DNA from 4 places in the Mesorhizobium sp. M0563 genome. Region 2 is predicted to be linked to each of the others. Evidence: predicted binding sites of a transcription regulator. Region 2 holds the regulator's gene; each other region holds the start of a gene.
What was found. Region 2 encodes PhoB, which activates phosphate uptake and scavenging genes when phosphate is short. Its sites were predicted from a motif close to TGTCATNNANCTGTCAT; they were not measured.
Positions count from the first base shown of each region.

Region 1: NKI50_RS22635 (RNA degradosome polyphosphate kinase) is a predicted target of PhoB. The motif match lies at 1,749-1,765, and genes of this name have one in related genera.
Region 3: NKI50_RS17675 (PhoX family protein) is a predicted target of PhoB. The motif match lies at 2,342-2,358, and genes of this name have one in related genera.
Region 4: phnF (phosphonate metabolism transcriptional regulator PhnF) is a predicted target of PhoB. The motif match lies at 2,217-2,233, and genes of this name have one in related genera.

Region 1 is NZ_JAMYQV010000019.1:73,599-77,946, reverse strand. It holds gene NKI50_RS22650 (TIGR02117 family protein) at 1-20, shown strand, start outside; gene NKI50_RS22645 (FAD-dependent monooxygenase) at 215-1,423, opposite strand; gene NKI50_RS22640 (zinc-finger domain-containing protein) at 1,443-1,688, opposite strand; gene NKI50_RS22635 (RNA degradosome polyphosphate kinase) at 1,838-4,039, shown strand; gene ppx (exopolyphosphatase) at 4,039-4,348, shown strand, end outside.
Region 2 is NZ_JAMYQV010000010.1:56,438-60,785, reverse strand. It holds gene pstA (phosphate ABC transporter permease PstA) at 1-408, shown strand, start outside; gene pstB (phosphate ABC transporter ATP-binding protein PstB) at 405-1,208, shown strand; gene phoU (phosphate signaling complex protein PhoU) at 1,241-1,948, shown strand; gene phoB (phosphate regulon transcriptional regulator PhoB) at 1,965-2,654, shown strand; gene NKI50_RS14950 (ROK family protein) at 2,664-3,908, opposite strand; gene xylF (D-xylose ABC transporter substrate-binding protein) at 4,195-4,348, shown strand, end outside.
Region 3 is NZ_JAMYQV010000013.1:57,475-61,822, forward strand. It holds gene NKI50_RS17670 (GNAT family N-acetyltransferase) at 1-179, shown strand, start outside; gene NKI50_RS17675 (PhoX family protein) at 283-2,274, opposite strand; gene NKI50_RS17680 (hypothetical protein) at 2,478-2,816, shown strand; gene NKI50_RS17685 (phosphatase PAP2 family protein) at 2,831-3,532, shown strand; gene NKI50_RS17690 (helix-turn-helix domain-containing protein) at 3,851-4,120, shown strand; gene NKI50_RS17695 (SulP family inorganic anion transporter) at 4,302-4,348, shown strand, end outside.
Region 4 is NZ_JAMYQV010000016.1:110,853-115,200, forward strand. It holds gene NKI50_RS20505 (ABC transporter permease) at 1-332, shown strand, start outside; gene NKI50_RS20510 (zinc-binding alcohol dehydrogenase family protein) at 402-1,418, shown strand; gene phnF (phosphonate metabolism transcriptional regulator PhnF) at 1,437-2,180, opposite strand; gene phnG (phosphonate C-P lyase system protein PhnG) at 2,315-2,776, shown strand; gene phnH (phosphonate C-P lyase system protein PhnH) at 2,776-3,387, shown strand; gene NKI50_RS20530 (carbon-phosphorus lyase complex subunit) at 3,389-4,348, shown strand, end outside.

The sequences.
Region 1 (4,348 bases), on a different contig from region 2:
CGATGCGGCTTCACAATTGAAGAGGGTTCCGGCTGATCAACGCCGCGATCCTTCGAGCCCTCCTTTCGCCAATCTCTAACGTTGCAGGACCTAGCAAGGCGCCGAAACTGCCAATCTCCCTCCTTGTGGGGGAGATGTCCGGCAGGACAGAGGGGGGCGCTGTCCCGCCGGCCTATCGAGCTTTTTATCGCCGATCCCCAGACTCGCGCGCCCGCTAGCCATAAAGCCAATCAAGATCGGCGGCGAGCTTTTCGGGTGAGCGCATCGCCAGGAACAGGTTGCGGGCCATCGCCACCGGCCCGGCCGCGTGCCAGGCGAGGCGGTTGACCGCGCCGCGGCGGGCGACCTGGGCGACGCGCGGCCGCCGCGCCTGTTCCCAAGCGGCAAGCGCGCCGCTGAGATCGGCAGGCGAGGTGGCAACGAAGCCGGCAAGCGTCGCCGCGTCCTCGATCGCCATCGCCGCGCCCTGTGCGGCAAAGGGCGTCATCGCATGCGCCGCATCGCCGATCAGCGCGACGCCTTCCGGTGTCGTCCACCGCCGCTGCTCGACGGTGTGGATCGGCCATGCCGTCCACGGCGCCGCCTCGCTCGCCAGACGGACCAGCGCCGGCGCGGTACCGCGCATGGCACTGACGAGGCTGGCGGGGTCGGCATGCCCCGACCAGCCCTCGGCGATTCGCTCACCCCTGGTGAAGGCGGCGAGATTAAAGGCAGTGCCACGGCTGACCGGATAGGCGACCATATGGAAGCCGGGATAGAGGAATGCAGTAACGCAATCGGGCGCACCGATCATGCCGAAGGCCTGTCCGGCGAGGCTGTCCGCGGCCACCGTGGCTCGCCAGGCAAGCTCGCCCGAGAATCGGCTTCTGACAAAGTCGGCCTCCGTGCGGGCCAGCTTTTCTCGCACCGACGACCAGACGCCGTCGGCTCCCACCAGCAACGATGCCTCGGTTTCGATGGTCGTGCCGGCAATCTCGACTGTTGCGGTGATGCCATTCGGTCCGGATGCTACGCTGCCGACGCGGGCGCCGGTGACAAGCTCGAACTCGGGTCGCTCGGCTGTCCGCGCCATCAGCGCTGACTGCAGATCGCCGCGGTGGGCAACGAGATAGGGCGCTCCCCAGCGCGTTTCGGCGGCCTGGCCAAGCGGTACGCGCGCCAACTCGCGCAGCGTGGCGGCATCCTTGAGCACGACCGCCTCCGGCCGCACCGCCGTCGGCAGCAGCCGATCGAGTACGCCGAGTTGTCGAAGAATACGTGTCGCGTTGGGCGACAGCTGGATGCCGGCTCCGGCAGCCTCGAGGTGCTGCGCCTGTTCGAACAGTTTTATCCGATGGCCGCGCTCGGCGAAGGCCAGTGCCGCGGTCAGCCCGGCGACGCCCGCCCCGGCGATGACCACATGCCGGGACTGCGTTTCTCGCATCAGGCTTGTCGCGGAAGAATCAGGCGGCCTGGTCGATATAAAGGCAGCCCGGCGGCACCGTTTCCAATGCCTTCAGCTTCGGCGAATAGCGATAGAGCGTCGAGCAGTAGGGGCAGACCTTTTCATTGTCGTCGCCCATGTCGAGAAATACATGCGGATGGTCGAAAGGCGGATTGGCGCCGGTGCACATGAATTCCTTGACGCCGATGTCGATTGCCGGATAGCCCGCATCGTTCTGGAAATGGGGAATGGAACCGCCTGCCATCGTCGTCTCCTGATCTTGTCGATTGGATCTGGATCATAACCCGTCTCTTTGCAAGATCGATGAAATGAAACTGTCGCAAAAGCCTGTCAGAGGATAAGTTAAGCCGGTTAAGGCTGGCGCCGACGGCTGGTGTAGGAAGAGCAGGAACCATGAACGAACTGAAGCCGGTGCAAAGCGAATTCATCACCATCGAGGCTGCGAGCCGCGAAGGCGGCAATCCTGACCGCTTCGTCAACCGCGAGTTTTCCTGGCTGCAATTCAACCGGCGCGTGCTCGAGGAATCGCTGAACGCCAATCATCCGCTGCTCGAGCGCGTTCGCTTCCTGTCGATATCGGCGGCCAATCTCGACGAGTTCTTCATGGTCCGCGTCGCCGGTCTTGCCGGCCAGGTGCGCGAGGGTATCGTGCTGAAGAGCCCGGACGGGCGCACCCCCGAGCAGCAGCTCGAACAATTGCTGCGCGAGGTCGAGCGCCTGCAGGAGGACCAGCAGAACAGCCTTTCGGCGCTGATGCTGCAGCTCAACAAGGAAGGCATCGAGAGCATCACCCGCGATGCGCTGACCAAGGACGAGAAGACCTGGCTCGAGGACCATTTCCAGGAGCAGGTGTTTCCGGTCCTGACGCCGCTGTCGATCGACCCAGCGCATCCGTTTCCGTTCATTCCCAATCTCGGTTTCTCGATGGCGCTGCAATTGCGCCACCGCAAGAACGGCGAGGAAATGAGCGCGCTTTTGCGCCTGCCGGTAGCGCTGAGGCGCTTCATCCGCTTGCCGGATCGCAAGCATCACGTCCGCTTCGTTCCGCTCGAAGAGGCGGTCAGTCTCTACATCGGCAAGCTGTTCCCCGGCTATGAGGTCAAGGGCTCCGGCACGTTCCGCATCATCCGCGACAGCGATATCGAGGTCGAGGAAGAATCCGAAGATCTGGTGCGGCTGTTCGAGACGGCGCTGAAGCGTCGCCGCCGCGGCTCGGTCATCCGGATCGAGTTCGACAGGCTGATGCCGTCCGAATTGCGCGACTTCGTCGCCGGCGAGCTTGGCGTCTCGGCCAGCCGCATCAGCGTGCTTACCGGGCCGCTGGCGCTTAGCCAGATCTCGGAGATCGTCGCCGTCGCTCGCGACGATCTGAAGTTCACGCCCTACAATCCGCGCTTCCCGGAGCGCATCCGCGAGCATGGTGGCGATTGCTTTGCCGCCATCCGCGAGAAGGACATCATCGTCCACCACCCCTACGAATCCTTCGACGTGGTGGTGCAGTTCCTGCGCCAGGCGATGGCCGATCAGGAAGTGGTGGCGATCAAGCAGACGCTCTACCGCACCTCCAACGACAGCCCGATCGTGCGAGCTTTGGTCGACGCCGCCGAGGCCGGCAAGTCGGTGACGGCGCTGGTCGAGCTCAAGGCGCGCTTCGACGAGGAGGCCAACATCCGCTGGGCGCGCGACCTCGAGCGCGCCGGAGTCCAGGTCGTCTTCGGCTTTCTCGAGCTGAAGACCCACGCGAAAATGTCGCTGGTGGTGCGGCGCGAGGATGGCAGGCTACGCAATTACGTGCATCTCGGCACCGGCAATTACCACCCGGTCACCGCGCGCATCTACACCGACCTGTCCTTCTTCACCACCGATCCGACGATCGCGCGCGATGTCGCGCAATTGTTCAATTTCATCACCGGCTATGCCGAGCCGGCCGAGCAGATGCGGCTGGCCATATCGCCGTTCACGCTGCGCAACCGCATCCTCAAGCATATTTCGGACGAGATCGGCCACGCGCTGGATGGCAGGCCGGCTCGCATCTGGATGAAGATGAATGCGCTGGTCGATCCGATCATCATCGATGCGCTCTACGATGCCAGCCGCGCCGGCGTCGAGATCGATCTCGTCGTGCGCGGCATCTGCTGCCTGAGACCGCAGGTGCCGGGCCTGTCGGAGAACATAAGGGTGAAGTCGATCGTCGGCCGCTTCCTCGAGCACAGCCGCATCTATTGCTTCGGCAACGGCCACGGCCTGCCCTCGGACGGGGCGATCGTCTACATCTCCTCGGCCGATTTGATGCCGCGCAATCTCGACCGCCGGGTCGAGACCATGGTGCCGATCACCAATCCAACTGTGCATGAACAGGTGCTCGGCCAGATCATGCTCGGCAACATCATGGACAACCAGCAAAGTTTCGACGTATTGGCTGACGGAACCTCCCGGCGCGTTGTGCTGGAGGAGGGCGAGGAACCGTTCAACGCGCAGGAATATTTCATGACCAATCCGAGCCTGTCCGGACGGGGCGATGCGTTGAAGTCGCATGCGCCCAAGCGCATCGCGCAGTTCAAGCGCCGCAAGAAACAGAACGCAGCGACGGGCTGATGATTTCAGCGTCCCAGGGCCGGCTTCAGGACCGCCGACCGCTGTCCATCATCGATATCGGGTCGAACTCGATCCGTCTTGTCATCTATGAAGGGCTGGCGCGCTCGCCGACCTTGCTGTTCAACGAAAAGATGCTCGCCGGCCTCGGCCGCGGCATCGTTTCGACCGGAAAGCTCGATCCCGAGGCGGTGACGCGCTCGATGGAAGAGTTCCGCCGTTTCCGCGCGCTCTCCGACCAGGCCGGCGCCGAGCGCATGTATGTGTTGGCGACCGCCGCCGCCCGTGAGGCGGTCAACGGCCCCGACTTCA
Region 2 (4,348 bases):
ATCCTGGTCATTCCGGTGGTCGTGCGCACCACTGAAGACATGCTCAACCTGGTGCCGAACGCGTTGCGTGAAGCCGGCGCCGCGATCGGCGCGCCGCGCTGGGTGGTGATCCGTTCGGTCGCCTACCGCGCCGCATTGTCCGGCATCGTCACCGGCATATTGCTGGCGATAGCACGCATTTCCGGCGAGACGGCGCCGCTGCTCTTCACCGCGCTCAACAACCAGTTCTGGAGCAGCAATATCAACGCGCCGATGGCCAGCGTGCCGGTGACCATCTTCCAGTTCGCTCTCAGCCCTTACGAGGAATGGCAGCAACTGGCGTGGACCGGCGCACTCATAATCACCCTGACGGTTCTGGGCTTGAGCATCCTCGCCCGCAGCCTTACCGGACGCAGAGAGGACAGATGACACAGATGTTGTCCGCGGACATGACGATGACCGAGACGGTCGCCGAGAAGACGAAGATCGAGGTCAAGAACCTCAACTTCTACTACGGCCAGAGCAAGGCGTTGAAGGACATCACCTTGTCGCTGCCCGAGCGCAGCGTCACTGCCTTCATCGGCCCTTCGGGCTGCGGGAAATCGACGCTGCTGCGTGTGTTCAACCGCATCTACGAACTCTACCCGAAGCAGACAGCCGAGGGCCAGGTGCTGCTCGACGGCAAGAACATTCTCGACCGCTCGCAGGACCTCAATCTCCTGAGGACCAAGATCGGCATGGTGTTCCAGAAGCCGACGCCGTTCCCGATGTCGATCTACGAGAACATCGCCTTCGGCGTCAGGCTTTATGAGAATCTGGGCAAGTCCGAAATGGACGGCCGCGTCGAACAAGCGTTGAAGCGGGCCGCGCTGTGGGGCGAGGTCAAGGACAAGCTCAACGCCAGCGGCTTGAGCCTGTCAGGCGGCCAGCAGCAGCGGCTTTGTATTGCCCGCACCGTGGCGGTGAAGCCGGAAGTCATTCTGCTCGACGAGCCGGCTTCGGCACTCGACCCGCTGTCGACCGCCAAGATCGAGGAACTGATCGACGAATTGCAAGCCGACTACACGATCGTCATCGTCACCCACAACATGCAGCAGGCGGCGCGCGTATCGCGCCAGACCGCCTTCATGTATCTGGGTGAACTGGTAGAGTTCGACCGGACCGAGAAGATCTTCACGTCGCCCCGCGAGAAGCGCACGCAGGATTACATCACCGGCCGCTTCGGCTGAGCCGTTCCGATCACGCATATGAGGACAGGACCATGGGCGAACACACAGTCGCTTCTTTCGACGAGGATCTCGAGCAGATCAGCAAGCTGATCCGCGACATGGCCGACCTCGCCGGTTCGATGGTCGGCGGGGCGACCAAGGCCCTGTTGAATTCTGACAACGTGCTGGCGCAACGCGTCGTTTCCGACGATGCCATCATGGATGCGCGTCAACGCGAACTGGACGACCGCGCCATCACCCTGATCGCCAAGCGCCAGCCGATGGCCCACGATCTGCGCCATGTCGTCGGGGCGATCCGCATGGCCGGCGATCTCGAACGCATCGGCGACCTTGCCAAGAATATCGCCAAGCGTGTGAGTGCGGTCGGCCTTAGCGTCACACCGCGCGACCTATCGCATTCCATCGATGCGATGGCGCAGCTGGTGCTCATCCAGGTGCAGGGCGTCATCGAGGAGTATGCTGCAGGCGATGCGGCCGCGTTGGCCAAGCTACGCGCCGCCGACGAGCGCATCGACGTCAAATATACGTCGGTGTTCCGCGAACTGTTGACCTACATGATGGAAGACCCGCGCAACATCACCGCTTGCACGCATCTGCTGTTCTGCGCCAAGAATCTGGAGCGGATCGGCGACCATGTCACCAACATCGCCGAAAATGCGTATTATGTGCTGACCGGCGAGCAATTGCCGGTCAATCGTCCGAAGCAAGACGAAACGACAATGTCCGCACCGGCGACATGATGGGGGTGCCCAGCCGATGATCGCACCACGCATAATGGTGGTGGAGGACGAGGAGCCGTTGGGTGTGCTGCTCCGCTACAATCTCGAATCCGAAGGCTACCAGGTCGAGGTGGTGACACGCGGCGACGAAGCCGAGATCCGTTTGCAGGAGAATGTGCCCGATCTTCTGGTGCTCGACTGGATGATACCAGCGGTTTCCGGCATCGAGCTCTGCCGCCGGTTGCGGGTGCGCCCCGAAACCGAACGGCTGCCGATCATCATGCTGACCGCGCGCGGCGAGGAGAGCGACCGGGTACGCGGTCTTTCGACCGGCGCCGACGACTATCTGGTCAAACCGTTTTCGACACCGGAATTCATGGCCAGGGTCAAGGCGCTGCTGCGCCGCGCCAAGCCGGAAGTGCTGTCCAGCGTGCTGAAGGTCGGCGACATCGTGCTCGATCGCGAATCGCACAGGGTGTATCGCAAGAAGACCGAGATCCGGCTCGGGCCGACCGAATTCCGGTTGCTCGAATTCATGATGCGGCATCCGGGCCGCGTCTTCTCGCGCAGCCAGTTACTCGATAATGTCTGGGGCGAGACGATCTATATCGACGAACGCACCGTCGACGTGCATGTCGGGCGGCTGCGCAAAGCCGTCAACAACGGCCGCATGCCTGATGTCATCCGCACCATCCGCGGTGCCGGCTACGCGATCAGGGAAGATTGACCCGCCCAGTCAGGCTACGTTCTTTCTGACGCCGGGCCTCATTTGCGCGCCCGGCGCGAAAATCTGCTGGTCGACGAAGCTTAACGCCCGCATTGCACAGCCTTCGCGGATCAGCGGCAATTCGTTCGGCTCGGTATCGAAGGAGATCGAGCCCGAATGCTGGCCGCCGGCGGTCTGGGCGATGGCCTTCCGCAAGGCCGGCTCGATCAGATCAAAGGCGGCGGCACTGGCGCCGACCATTGCGACCGGTGCCGGATCGATCAGCGCGAACAGCGAGCCGAGACCGAAACCCAGCGCTTCGCCGGCCTTGCGGTAGGCATCGCGTTCCGGCCCGTCCTTCTCGCGCGCCCGAACCGCCAGCGCGCGCATGTCGGCGTCGCTGACGTCGGCGACCGGTTGGCTGTCTTCGCTCATCTGCGTGGCGTTGCGCCAGATGGCGTAATTGCCGGCATAGGCCTCGATGCAGCCGCGCCGCCCGCAACGGCAGAGCGCGCCGCCCGGACGATGGATCATGTGGCCAAACTCGCCGCCCGAGGAATGCGTGCCGGTGAACAGCTCGCCCTTCAACACCAGCCCCATGCCGATGCCGTGCGAAAGCAGGATGGCGATGAAGTCGTCGCGATAGCGATCCGGATCGCGCCAGCGCAAAGCCACCGCCATCATATTGCAGTCGTTCTCCACCGTGGCCGGGATGCCGAATTCATCTTCCAGCATGTCGGCAAAGGCGATGTCCGTCTGGGGCGTGATCGGCGACCACAGCATGGCGCGTGCAGGGGAGTCGGTAATTCCCTGAATCGCCAGGGCGATGCGGGCGACACTGCGGACGTCAAGATCTGGATCGTCCAGCCGGCGCCGGACGATGGCCATGCATTCGCGGATCAGTTCGTCGCGCGGCATGGTCAGCGTGTCCAGCCGGCGCTGTTCCTCGGCGACCACCTGCCCCGCATAGTCGATGATGGCGGCCGACAGGAAATTCAGCGACAACACCACGGTCAGCACCGCCGCCGCTTCCGGATTGAGGGCGAGGCCGACCTGCGGACGACCGCGTTTCAACGAAACGGGTTCGCTTGCCTTGCTCTCGGCGAGGATGCCTTCCCGTATCAGGTCGGAGGAGATCGCCGATATGGTCGAATGGCTGAGGCCGGTGGTTGCGGCGATCTCCGTACGCGATGGCTGGCCGGCCCGGCGCACGGCCGAGATCACCATCGCCCGGTTGCGCCGGCGCAAATCGTCATGGCGGATTCCGACCGACATCGTTTTGCTTTCCTCCCGGTTTGCCGCGGCCGCTCATGAACCGGAAGCCGTCGGTAATGCCGACAAATAGTGTCAGATGAGGCAAATAGTGTCAGATGCAGGTGGCGCTGTCATCGTTTATTCCGAAGCTCGAAAAAACTCGCAGCAACATCAAAATCCATCAGAATCGATGTTGACAGCAGCGGGAGATCGGGCCAGTATTTTTTCGAGGCTCGAAAAAATTAGCGCCTCTAAGCTGGCCTTTGGGGCCAATTGGTCACGCCGTACGCGGCGCAGGGAGGATATGATGAAGAAATTCACGACCGCCATTCTGGCGGGTGTCGCCATGACGCTGGCGCTTGCGTCGGTGGCGCAGGCTAAGGACAAGGTCATCGGCGTTTCCTGGTCGAACTTCCAGGAAGAGCGCTGGAAGACCGACGAAGCCGCAATGAAGGCGGCCA
Region 3 (4,348 bases), on a different contig from region 2:
GCGGCGGTGGCCTGGGCAAGCTGTTGTCCATATTCGTGGCAAACCGGATAGTGGCGCGCGACGAAATTCCCTATCTCCACGCTTATGCCAGCAACGCCACGGCCATTAGACTTTACGAGTCCATTGGCTTCAGGTTGCGAAGCACAATGAATGTGGCCGTGGTTCAGCGCACCGAATGATTCGTCGGCGCATAATGCGTAGCATGGATGCATCCCGCATCGGGAAAGGAAGGATTTCGTATCGCCGAAATCCTTCCTTGAGACTGCAAGACCTTGCTGCGTGTCAGACCGCGATCTTGCCACCACCTTGCCTGGTGATGGCAACGACCGCCGGCCGCACCGGCATGTCCGGCTTGAAGTCGGGCCAGCGGGTCGACAAATCCTCATAGTAGGACGGACGGCCGAAAGCCTCCCAGTCCTCGCCACCGTCGCCTGGATGCTGGACGGCAACGAAAGCGGTCTGGTCGTCCGGCGCAAACAGGGGACCACACATTTCGGCGCCGATCGGCACGCGGAAGAACAGTTTTGAGGTCGCCCGCGCCGGCCCTTCCGTATCGACCGCCCACAGACCGTCGGTGCGGCCAGTGGCCTTCGGACCCTGACCGTCGGTGGCGACCCAGAGGCGGCCGGTCGAATCAACCGCGCAATTGTCCGGCATGCCGAACCAGCCATTGGCCGTGGTTGCGGTCGAGAAGGTGGCGCCGACTGCCGCAACCGAGGGATCACCGCATTTCAAGAGCACCTCCCACTTGCCCTTGGTGGCGGCAAAATCGCCACCGTCCTCGACGATCTCGATGATGTGGCCAAAGGCATTTTCGGCACGCGGGTTGGCGGCGTCGACCTGATCGGCCTTGCGCTTCGAATTGTTGGTCAGCATGACATAGACCTTGCCGTTGGCGGCATTGGGCTGGATGTCTTCAGGGCGGTCCATCTTGGTGGCGCCGAGCAGGTCGGCGGCGCGGCGCGTCTCGATCAGCACGTCGGCCTGGCTGGCAAAGCCGTTCTCCGCCGTCAGCGGCCCTTGGCCGAAGACGATCGGCAGCCATTCGACCGAACCGTCGTCGGCAAACTTGGCGACATGCAAGGTGCCGTCGTCGAGCAAATCCATATTGGCGGCGCGGTCGTCCGGATTGAACTTGCCTGTGGTGACGAACTTATAGACATAGTCGAAGCGCTCGTCGTCGCCGAGGTAGAAGACGACACGGCCATCCTTGGCGACGATCGATTCGGCGCCCTCATGCTTGAAGCGGCCCATTGCGGTGCGCTTCTTCGGCACCGAAGTCGGATCCTGGACGTCGACCTCGACGATCCAGCCAAAGCGGTTCGGCTCGTTCGGCTCTTTGCCGATGTCGAAACGGTCGTAATGCGCTGCCCATTCATAAGCACCTTCGGGAATGCCGAGCCGCTTGTAATTGGCCGCTTCCTTGTGGCCTTGCGGCAGCTCGCCCGAGAAATAGCCGTGGATGTTCTCCTCGGCCATGACATAGGTGCCCCACGGCGTGACGCCGCCGGCACAATTGTTGACGGTGCCGACAACTTTCGTGCCGGTCGGGTCGGCGCTGGTCTTGACGCGGTCGTGGCCGGCGACGGGGCCGGACAGCGCGATCTCGGTGTTGGAGGTGATGCGGCGGTTGAGCTTGCCGTCGCGAACGACCTGCCATTTGCCGGCTTCCTTGCGGATCTCGACAATGGTGCCGCCATGCGCGGCCATCTCGACGTCGACTTGTTCCTTGCTGAGAGGCGCCTGCTTGGCTTTGCCATCGACGATGGTGACGAGGCCCGGAAACATCAGGTGCGGATTGGTGTATTCGTGGTTGACCACCAGCAGGCCGTGCTCGGCCGAGCCGTCGATCGGGATATAACCGACATAGTCATTGTTGTAGCCGAATTGTCTGGCCTGGGCTTCCGCCGACTGTTTTGTCGGATCGAATTCCGGCGAATCGGCGAACAGCGGATCGCCCCAGCGCAGCAGCACGTCGGCGTCATAACCGGGTGCAACGTGATGCTTGTCGTCGATGCCGGCCTCGAGCTCGTCGAAAGCGAAGGCGGAGCCTTCGGCGGCGCGGGCGTTGTCGGCGGTGATCAGCGCCAGCGGGCTGACGGTAGCGGCTATGGCCGAGACGGCAAGCGAGCCCTTGAGGAAGCCGCGGCGCGAGAACCGCGCGGCGATGATCTCACCCATGGTGCGGTTGTCGCTGGGATTGGCTCCTGGCCCATCGTTTTCCTCGAGCAGGCTGGTGCGGAAATGGGCGTCAGGGGTGCGATGTTCGGTCATAGGGGCCTGCCTCTGGCTGGATAGATTGCTGGAGCGTGTTGCCTGGCCAATCCGGTATCGCCGGCAGGTCACAGTTTGATGACATGCCGGCTAATTGCCATCTGCGATTTCGTGCCCAACATCAGCCCCGCTTGACCGCGACCGGCGCTTCGGAAACAAGAGCTGCGGCAGGCGCGCAAGGACCGCATCGGGAGGAGCAAAAAGTGAGTTTCTGGGGACTTGGGCAGCTCTGCATTTCGACAGTGATCTTCCTGCTTGCGGCGACGGCGGCGAAGCAATGGGGACTGGCGCCGAGCTTTGGCAAGATCGTGCTGACGTTGGCGCTCTATTCGCTCGGCAATCTGATCATGCTGAGGCTGATCCGTGAATTCGGCATGTCGGTGTCGTTCAGCCTGTCAGCGGTGATCCAGCTGGTGTCGGTGAATGTGGTGGCGCTGGTCTTCTTCGGCGAGCGCGTCAATGCCTTGCAGGCGACCGGCATCGTGCTTGCCATCGCAGCTGTGGCGCTGATCACGCTCGGACCCTATCTGCAAAGGCTGTAACTGCGATCGGGCCGATGAAGAAGACCGCAAGCAGACTGCGCAACTGGCTGGAGTTCCCGGTTCTGCTGGCCGGGCTGATCATTGCCGGCGGGCTGTGGGGGTTCGAGGAGCTAATGGAGATGGCGCGGGCCACTACGCCGCATGCCTTCGATACCGAAATCCTGCTTGCCTTCCGCAAGGCCGGCCAACCCGACAATCCGATCGGACCGGCGTGGCTGGAAGGAGCGATGCGCGACATCACCAGCCTCGGCAGCGCCAGCGTGTTGATGCTGATCACGGCAGCAATGATCGTCTATCTGCTCCTCATCCGCAGGCCAGGCGCGGCGCTTCTCATGTTCATCGCGGTAGCGGGCGGCCAGGTCCTGTCAAGCGTGCTCAAGTTCGATATAGATCGGCCGCGCCCCGATCTGGTCTCGCATCTCGCCGACGTGGCATCACTTTCGTTTCCGAGCGGCCACGCCATGCTGTCGGCGGTGACATATTTGACGCTGGGCAGCATGGCGGCGCGGTTTTTGCCCGGGCGGACAACGAAGATCTATGTGCTCGGTCTGGCGGTGCTGACGACGGTGGTGGTCGGCATCAGCCGCATCTATCTCGGCGTCCACTGGCCCTCCGACGTATTGGCCGGCTGGTGCGCCGGCTTTGCCTGGGCGATGCTGTGCTGGCTTGCGGCCCGGTTCCTGCAGCGATGGCTCGGGCGGGCCGGCGGCACCTGACTCATGTCAGTCGATTTGCGGTCAAATCAGCCTGTTGATCAGGCCATGACCGCAGCCTGCCAGCAGGAAAACCATCGACAGCAAGGCTGTCGAGGTCGCCAACGCATTGAATATCTTCACCTGCTCATCCTTTTTGAGTCGTTGCCTGTGAAATCGGGATCGCAATGGATGTCCCGCCAAACGATGCCGAAATTGTAGCATGCTAGCGCATCGGCTGGCAAAGAGTGCTGCATGTTTCACATATGCAAGATGATGCTTGAACCATCATAATGAAGGTATTACACGTGATATCGCAGACTCAGACGGGGGTTATGGCCGATGATCACTGCCGCGCAGATGCGTGCCGCGAGGGCGCTGGCCGGCATCGATCAGAAGACGCTCGCCGAGCGCGCCGGGGTTTCGCTTCCAACCATTCAGCGCATGGAAGCGAGCGACGGCGTGGTCCGGGGCGTGGTCGATACGCTGATGAAGGTCATCCAGGCCCTTGAAGAGGCCGGGGTCGAGCTGATCGGCGACAACCAGGCGAGCGAGCGTGGCGGCAGGGGCGTTCGCCTCAAGCCTGTCACGCCGCAGAACCCGCAAGGCTGACGGTACTGCCGCATCGCCGAAAATCGAAATCGATTTTCGGATAGTCCAATGCGCGGTTCAAAAGTGTTGGAGCGTACCTGTGCGTCGATTTGGACGCACGCCGCTCCAAGTCGCGACGGCGACCGCCGACAGTCCTGCCGACGATCCCGCCGCCTCCTTGGTTTCATGGGGAAGGCACTCGATGGATCAGACCCGGCGGGCAGTGCATCAACCGGCACGGCCGACATT
Region 4 (4,348 bases), on a different contig from region 2:
ACGTCCAGCGCACAATCTACATGGCCTATACATTGTCGGGGCTGTGTGCGGCCTTCGTCGGCGTGCTGCTCGCGTCGCGCATCGGCATCGGCAATCCGACGCAGGCCGAGGGCTGGGAATTGCAGGCGATCGCTTCTTCGGTGATCGGCGGCACGTCGCTGTTCGGCGCTGTCGGCTCCGTGCACGGGCCGCTGCTCGGCGCCTTCATCCTTGCCACCATCAACAACGGCGCCAATCTGCTCAACGTCAACGCCTTCTGGCAGCGCATCATCACCGGGGTGCTGATCATCGTCATCGTCTATTTCGACGGGCTGCGCCGCCGCGGCAAATAGATCGCCCCTAACAGCCGCCGGCCTCGCAACAGCAGAGCCGGCGGTGCCATGAACCGACTGGATTGAAGCATGAAAGCCGTCGTCTGCCGCTCGCCCGGCGAACTTGTCCTCGAAGATCGCCCGGCGCCTGGCGCGCCGCCCTCGGGCTGGGCGCTGGTTGCGGTCAGTCATGTCGGCATCTGCGGCACCGATTATCACATTTTTGAAGGCAAGCACCCGTTCCTCGCCTATCCCCGCATCATGGGCCATGAAGTCTCGGGGACCGTGCTGGAGACCGGCCAAGGCGTCGATCTGGCAATAGGCGAAGCGGTGATCGTCAATCCCTATCTCGCCTGCGGCAAATGCATCGCCTGCCGGCAAGGCAAGCCGAATTGCTGCGTCAGGATCGAGGTGCTCGGCGTCCATCGCGACGGCGCCATGTGCGAGCAGATCCTGGTGCCGGCGCAAAATCTTTATCCGGCAAACGGCCTGTCGCTGGCCGATGCGGCCGCCGTCGAATTCCTGGCGATCGGGGCGCATGCGGTGCGGCGCTCGCTGGCTCAATCGGGCGCGCGTACCCTGGTCATCGGCGCCGGCCCGATCGGCCTCGGCACGGCGCTGTTCGCCCGGATCGCCGGGCTCGACGTGACGCTGCTCGACATGAGCGCTGAACGGCTTGGCTTTGCCGAAAGCGGACTCGGCTTCGCGACCCTCGACGGTTCGCGGGGAGCCGCCGCCGATCTGGTGCGACAGGCGACCGACGGCGATGGTTTTGACGTGGTCTTCGACGCCACCGGCAACACCCAGTCGGTGCAGTCGGCCTTCGCCCATGTCGCGCATGGCGGCACGCTGGTGCTGGTCAGCGTCGTCAAGGACGACATCGCCTTTTCCGATCCCGAATTCCACAAGCGCGAGATGATGCTGATCGGCAGCCGCAACGCTCTGCGCGCCGATTTCGACCATGTCGCCGCTTCAATCCGCAACGGTGCGGTGCCGCTGGCAAAGCTAGTCACCCACCGCACCACGCTTGGCGAGACGCCGCGCGACCTCGCCCGCTGGGCACATGAGAAATCCGGGCTGATCAAGGCGGTCATCCAGGTCGGATGACACAACGATAGCCGCGTCTCAAAGCGCCGACAGTCTGAGTTCGATCCGCTCGGCCGGGAAGCGCGACTCCGAAAACTGGATCGGCTGACCGTCGGGCGTGACGTTGACGGCGACCGTCACCAGCACGATGGCGCCGGGCTGCAGGTCGAGGTCGGCAAGGTCGGCGGCATCGGCATGGCGCGCCGACAGCACGGTCGATTGCCGGAGATAGTCGTCGATGCCGAAACGTGCCAGCGATGCCGTGATCGAACCGGTTTCTGCCATGGCAGCATCGATGCCGGCAAAGCGCCTGGCATCGAACCAGCCGGCAGCGCGGGACACCGGCATCCCATCGGCTTCGCCCCGCGTTTCCAGGCGTATCACGTCGGCCCCCTGCACAAGGCCTAAGCCCTCTGCGACACGACGGTTGGCTGGCTCGACCGACGACGCGAGCAAGGTGATATGCCGCTCTGACGCCTGTCCTTGCAATCCCTCGGAAAAGCGGGTGCGGGCGCCGATCGGATAGGACAGCCGCTTTCGCGACAGCACGAAGGTGCCACGCCCTTGCTCCGCCTTGAGCACACCCTCCTGCACCAGCGCTGCGATAGCGCTGCGCACCGTATGGCGGTTGACGCCATAGCGTTCGGCAAGTGCCACCTCAGGCGGCAGCGCGGCATTCTCGGGAAAATCGCCGACGGCGATCGAATGCAGGATCTGGTCGGCGATCTGCCGCCATAGCGCGACACCGCTGCGCCGCTCGATGCTGTTGGCTTGCCCGATCATTTCCCGCCCCAATCTTTGCGCCGACCTTTTGGCCCGTGTCACGTACACGTCATAGACACACGCTAGATAATAGATAGAATTTGTATAGTTGTCTATATCAATAGACAAATGCACGCAAACGAGGAGTAGCAGCCATGCGAGGACGGGAAGCGCGAGAGCAGGCCGAGCGCAGGGCCGTAATGGCGACGCTGGCGCAATCGTCCGGCGACGACATTGTCCGCCTCTGGGACGAAGCCGGCCTGCCTTCCGAAGCTGAACTTCTGCGTGGCCCCGAAACCGGCCTAGTTACGGTACGCGGCCGCATCGGCGGCGGCGGCGCTCCCTTCAATGTCGGCGAGGCGACGGTCACCCGCGCCACGGTGCGGCTTGCGTCCGGCCATGTCGGCCACTGCAACGCGCTTGGTCGCGACAAGCAGAAGGCAAGGCTGGCGGCAATCGCCGACGCACTCTGGCAGGACCCGGCCCGCCGCAACGAGGTCGAGACCAGGATCGTCGCGCCCTTGCAGGCGGCGCTGGCCAAGGCCCGTGACCAGCGCCGCGCCGAGACGGCGGCGACCAAGGTCGATTTCTTCACCATGGTACGCGGAGAAGACTGATGAACGCAGCCGTGCAATCGATCGAGGGCGGCTTCGCCGATCCGGTATTCAACGCCCAGACCGTATTCCGCGCCGTGATGGACGCGATGGCGCGGCCGGGCAGCGTGCAGCCCTTGCCGGCGCTCGCCCACCCGCCGTCGCCGCTGTCGGCCACCGCCGGCGCCATTGCTCTGGCGCTCTGCGACACCGACACGCCGCTCTGGCTCGACCCGGCTTTGCAGGGGTCGGCGGCGGTGAAATCCTGGCTTGGCTTCCATACCGGCACGCCGCTGGCTAACACCCCGGCCGACGCGCATTTCGCGCTGATTGCCACGCCGGCCGAGATGATGGCGCTCGACGGGTTTTCGCAAGGCACCCAGGATTATCCCGACCGTTCCACGACGCTGGTCCTCGGGGTCGGCGATCTCGTCTCCGGCGCTGCGCTGCTGCTCGAAGGCCCCGGCATCGAGAAGACGGCGACGATCGCGCCGGCGCAAATGCCGCGCCATTTCGTCGAGCAATGGAAGCAGAACAATCAGCGCTTTCCGCGTGGCGTCGACATCATCCTCGCCACGTCCGACGCAATTGCCTGCCTGCCGCGCACGACGCGCATCAAGACGATGGAGGCGTAGCATGTATGTCGCGGTAAAAGGCGGCGAAGCGGCCATTCGCAACGCCCACAAATTGCTCGCCGACCGCCGGCGCGGCAACCGTTCGGTGCCGGCACTTCGCCTCGACCAGATCGTCGAGCAGCTGGCGCTCGGCGTCGACCGCGTGATGAGCGAAGGTTCGCTTTATGATCGCGAACTGGCGGCACTCGCCATCGTCCAGGCGCGCGGCGACATGATCGAGGCGATCTTCCTGGTTCGCGCCTATCGCACGACGCTGCCGCGTTTCGGCTACACCAGGGCGATCGACACCGGCACGATGCTGGTCGAGCGGCGGGTGTCGGCGACCTATAAGGACCTGCCTGGCGGCCAGTTGCTCGGCCCGACTTTCGACTATACCCACCGGCTGCTCGACCCCGAGCTTGCCGCCGGCGGCGATGTCGCTGAACCGGAGCAGCGTGCAGGCGAGGCGGAGGCGATGCCGCGCGTGTCCGCCATCCTCGCCCGTGAAGGCCTGATCGAGCCCGACGGCGACATGCCCGGGGATCATGTCCCCGGCGACATCACCCGCGAGCCGCTCGAATTCCCGATGGCGCGTGATATCCGCCTGCAGGCGCTGTCGCGCGGTGACGAGGGGTTTCTGCTGGCGCTCGGCTATTCCACCCAGCGCGGCTATGCGCGCAACCATCCTTTCGTCGGCGAGGTTCGTATCGGCGAGGTCGAACTGGAACTGGACGTGCCGGAACTGCCCTTTGCCGTGCCGCTCGGCAGCATCCGCGTCACCGAATGCCAGATGGTCAACCAGTTCAAGGGCTCGGCCAAGGCGCCGCCGCAATTCACCCGCGGCTACGGCCTCGTCTTCGGCCAGAGCGAGCGCAAGGCGATGGCCATGGCGCTATGCGACCGCGCTCTTCGTGCAACCGAATTCGGCGAAGATGTCGTCGCCGCCGCGCAAGACGAAGAGTTCGTCATCTCGCATTCCGAC